Regions from separate parts of the Serratia fonticola genome, predicted to be linked through region 2. Evidence: riboswitches for the same ligand, from Rfam matches in the RefSeq annotation. Region 2 holds a riboswitch; the other holds the start of a gene.
What was found. Region 2 has a riboswitch for manganese ahead of mntP (manganese efflux pump MntP). Riboswitches for the same ligand answer to the same signal wherever they lie in the genome.
Positions count from the first base shown of each region.

Region 1: it holds a riboswitch for manganese, as region 2 does, so the genes downstream of both, WN53_RS21090 (sodium:calcium antiporter) here and mntP (manganese efflux pump MntP) in region 2, are expected to answer to the same signal.

Region 1 covers NZ_CP011254.1:4,754,734-4,757,139, forward strand. Annotated here, with positions in the region: gene WN53_RS21085 (efflux RND transporter periplasmic adaptor subunit) at 1-129, opposite strand, end outside; gene WN53_RS21090 (sodium:calcium antiporter) at 362-1,378, opposite strand; yybP-ykoY riboswitch at 1,529-1,625, opposite strand; gene WN53_RS21095 (SWIM zinc finger family protein) at 1,659-2,406, opposite strand, start outside.
Region 2 covers NZ_CP011254.1:5,279,504-5,281,909, forward strand. Annotated here, with positions in the region: gene WN53_RS23415 (PTS mannose transporter subunit IID) at 1-513, shown strand, start outside; gene WN53_RS23420 (DUF986 family protein) at 569-1,027, shown strand; yybP-ykoY riboswitch at 1,247-1,427, shown strand; gene mntP (manganese efflux pump MntP) at 1,438-2,004, shown strand.

The DNA of each region.
Region 1 (2,406 bases), 520 kb from region 2:
GACCGCAGTAAGCGAGCCAGTAAACTCCACAAAAGGCGTTATCGGGCGCACGACAACTTCGGCCACCGGAACGCTAGGCGGTTTGGGAGCTGCGCCGGAGGGCAACGCCTCTTCGCATCCGGAGATCATGAACGCGGCGCTTATCGCCGCAGTGAGCAGGGTTATAGCTTTGACTTGCATCGGTTTACCTTTCGCGACGAGGGTCGACAGTAGGTTTGGCAGGCTGCCTTTATCCGGCTTGTCACGTTTGGAAGGTCAAGTATTTTTTACGGCGGGCTATGGGCAGCCAAATTGGAGCAGAGTTACGCTGACTGCAGCGGCTCCAACGGCCGCTGCAATAGCATTTCAGGAGGGTTGATTTTTAGCCGCTAAATGAGATCGAGGCGATAATATAAGCGAAATAGAAAGCCCCATTAATAAATAGCATCCACACTTTCAGATTTTTGTTTCTGGCGTTGATCCACAGCCAGAATGCCGATGAAAGCGTAATAAACACCCCGATCAGCACTTCATGCCGGGGTTGCCATGGCGTCAATAATATCCCGATAGCGGGTAATATGGTGCCTTGGAAAACCATTGCGCCGGTAATATTACCTAATGCCAGAGTATCCTTCCCTTTGCGTATCCATAGAATGCTGTTCACCTTCTCTGGCAATTCGGTAGCTATAGGAATGATAATCAATGACAGTAACAACACAGAAATGCCAAGCTTTTCCGATACTGCGGCCACACCGTCTATAAAACCTAAAGCCCCCGCCACCAATACGCCCAAACCAATTAAGGTTTGCAGGATGATGGTAAATAGCGTGGTGGGCAATCCCACTCGGGATAAGAACATGACGTTATCTGCCGCGGTTCCATTCCCCTCCGCCACCAGTTTTTTCGACGCGTGTAAGGTTTTTACAATATAGGTGACGTAAAGCAAGACCAACAACACGCTGACGCCCATCCTGGCGATTTTCATCTCCACGGGAATGAACAAGGCGATTGCGGCCAATACAAAAGCCATCAGGAAGAAACGCGTATCCCGTATAAACCCCGTGGGCTCAGGGGTGATAGACCCGTTAATACCCCGCCGTCTTACCACGGCCAGCGCCATCAAAAAGATCGACAGCGTAGACAGCATCAGCGGCGCGCCCAATATCGCCCCCACGCCAATCTCTTCGTTAACATTAGCCGCCGACGTGCCGGCAACCAGGGCCAAAATGGGTACCATGGTTTCAGGTAAGGCGGTGCCAATGGCGGCAAAAAGCGAACCGGTTACCCCCTCAGAGATCTTCAACCTTTCGCCAAGGTGCTCCAGGGCATTGGTGAAAATTTCAGAGGCAATCAAGATGATGACTAAGGATATCGCGAGCTGGAAAAATGACAGCGTCATCCTTTAGCCCTCAGTTTGCCCGGCTTTTTGGTGAGGTAATTTGAGAGTACAGCAGAAAAAAGGGTCATTATGGAAATACCGACTGGACGTAGCAAACCATGGTGTAATATTCCTCGTCCAATCCAAAAGAAATATTACCCCTATGGTCTCGCCAATCTGATCGACGGATGTGCCACAGCAACTTGCTGAGTATGTTGACACATCCTCCTTCTTGATGAAGGAAGGCTACTCCCCAAATGAGTGGGGCAAGCTTAGTCGAACTGTCATGGCGCTGTCAAAGTCAATGACTCTGCCGGTCTTTCACCAGGCGCAGCGTTTGATAAATCGTCATCAACCGCTGGACTAATTCCGTGTGGTTATTGGAACGAATACGCTCGGGTAACTCGTTTAACCCTGCAGACAGCTGCACCAGGCCGTAGCCATTTAGCGCCTCGGCCAACGTTTCCACCCTATCAATCCCACGCGCCCCTTGATGCCGGATCCCCTGCTGTAACCACTGAGCCAGCAACGTTTCGGTGTCTGCCAACGCTTGCTGCATATCTGAACGCTGTTGCAGATCGGCCTGGCGCTCCATCGGGAAAGGTTCAGCCTCATCAGCGCACAGCGAGAATATCTGGGTGTCACTGGCTACGGCCAATGGCTCGATAAACAGCTTGTCTGATTCGATCTTCACCCTGCCTGAAATCAACCGTGGTGGAGTTGCTGGCGTGAGCATTGCCCTGGCCAATACCTCGGTAGCCTGAGGGGCGGCACTATCGTAATTTAGTGACACCGTCACTAAATTGTCATCACGATCCTCTCCGCTTAAGATATCAATCTGCAGGCACTGCAAGGCCGGGTCCCAGCACCAGTCGAGCACCTCGCTAACCGGTAAGATATGCAGCTGTTCGATCGGCTGTCTGGGGCGTACAAAATCCGGCAATGCCTGCTGGAGATGACGTTTCAGCGCTGCCGCATCAGGCTGCCTGAGCGGTTCCCCCAGCAGCTCCCACGCCCGGGAAGAGAGCGGCAACACGCTGGTATATTGC
Region 2 (2,406 bases):
CCACTGGCCGGCGTAGGTGACCCGATATTCTGGGGTACCGTTCGCCCGGTGTTTGCCGCATTGGGTGCCGGTATTGCCATGAGTGGCAGCCTGCTCGGCCCGCTGTTGTTCTTCGTCCTGTTTAACCTGGTTCGCCTGTTGGTTCGTTACTACGGTGTCGCCTACGGCTACCAAAAAGGGGTCGATATCGTTAGCGATATGGGCGGTGGTTTCCTGCAAAAACTGACGGAAGGGGCGTCCATCCTCGGCCTGTTTGTCATGGGGGCCTTGGTTAACAAGTGGACGCACGTCAATATCCCGCTGGTAGTGTCGAAAATCACTGACCAGACCGGGCAAACCCACGTCACTACGGTACAAACCATCCTTGACCAGTTGATGCCTGGCTTGGTACCGCTACTGCTGACATTCGGTTGTATGTGGCTGCTGCGCAGGAAGGTCAACGCGCTGTGGATCATCATCGGCTTCTTCGCCATTGGTATCTTCGGTTACTGGATTGGTCTGTTAGGTCTGTAATAGCAATTGATAGCCGGGGGGCAACCCCCGGTTTTTTTATTTATGGAGTGGTAAGATGTCGCTGACCGATGGCGTAATACTGATTTTTATTCTGCTGATGCTGACGTATGCGCTGTATGACGAGTTCGGCATGAACCTGCTGAAAGGAAAAACGCTGTTAAAGGTGCAGCTCAAGCGGGGTAACCGGTTGGACTGCCTGATCTTCGTCGGTCTGATCGCTATCCTGATCTACCGCAACCTGGTCGAGCAGGGAGCGCCGATAACTACCTACCTGCTAATTTCCCTGGCCATAATTGCAGTATATATCTCCTATATCCGCAAGCCCAAAATGTTGTTTAAAACCACCGGTTTCTTCTATGCCAATGCGTTTATTGACTATCGACGCATCAAAGCCATGAATTTATCCGAAGACGGCATTCTTGTTATCGACTTAGAAAAGCGCCGGTTATTAATCCAGGTTACACACCTGGATGACCTGGAAAAAATCTATCATTTTTTCCTTGAAAATAAATGAGTTAAAACCCTGCCACCCCATCCTGATTAATTAACAATGATTTTTTATGGGTAATTAATCAGCATGGCTGGTGTTTTTTCTGCTTATTATTTCCACACCATTGATGCAACTATCGCCATTATTACCCTCAACAAACGCGTTAATGAAAATAAGTCTCAATTTCACCCAATACCCCGGTGAAATTAAACGTTGTCCGCAGCAAAAATATTATGGTATGGTTGCGCCGTCATTGGGGAGTAGCCGGTTTCTGGGGAGTCATAACCAGAAACGCCCGTATCAACATACTCGTTTCGTCAGCGAAACGTGGTGCGGGCAGCCAGGTAGGTTGGCGAGACCATAGGCACGTAACTCCGTCGTATGGTTGGGGGTGGGTTACGTGTATATGGAGCCACCCGGCCGAGACTATTTCAATGAACCTTTCCGCAACTCTTATCCTGGCTTTTGGCATGTCTATGGACGCGTTTGCCGCGTCGATCGGCAAAGGCGCCACTCTGCATCAACCGCGTTTTCGCGAAGCTATCCGTACTGGTCTGATCTTTGGCATCATTGAAGCCATTACCCCGCTTATCGGCTGGGGCATCGGTCTGTTTGCCAGCCAATACATCATGGAATGGGACCACTGGGTCGCCTTTAGCCTGCTGTTTATCCTTGGCGCACGCATGATCGTTGAAGGGGTGAAAAACAAGCCGGAAGAAGAGAAAGTCAATCGTCATGGTTTCTGGGTGCTGGTTGCTACGGCCATTGCCACCAGTCTGGATGCGATGGCAATCGGTGTGGGTCTGGCATTCCTGCAGGTTAATATCCTGCATACCGCGATGGCGATAGGTATGGCGACCATGATCATGGCTACGCTGGGGATGATGGTTGGCCGGTTTATCGGCCCGCTGCTGGGCAAACGCGCAGAAATTCTTGGCGGCGTGGTGCTGATCGGGATTGGCTTTAATATCCTGCTGGAGCACTTGGGCTACCTGGCTTAATCCTTGGCAGCAAAGAATACTCCCTCACCCTAACCCTCTCCCCAAGGAGAGGGAACCGACCGAGTTCGTTGATCTTTCGGCGTAATACCTCAACTTTCTTGCTTTCTATTCCCTACTTTCCGAAGCTACACGGGCCAATTACCTACTCCGGGCACCTCCCTCGCCCTCTCCCCCAAGAAGAGGGAACCGATCGAGTTCGTGATTTTTCGGCGTAATACCTCAACTTTCTTGCTTTTACTCCCTACTTTCCGAAGCTACACGGGCCAATTACCCACTCCGGGCAGTTCCCTCACCTTGGATAAGGTGGGTGTTCGAGTTGCTCAGGTGATCTCTTTACCTCCAAAAAAGCAGGGGCTATCAGCTCCCTCGCCCTGTGGGAGAGGGTTGGAGTGAGGGGCAACC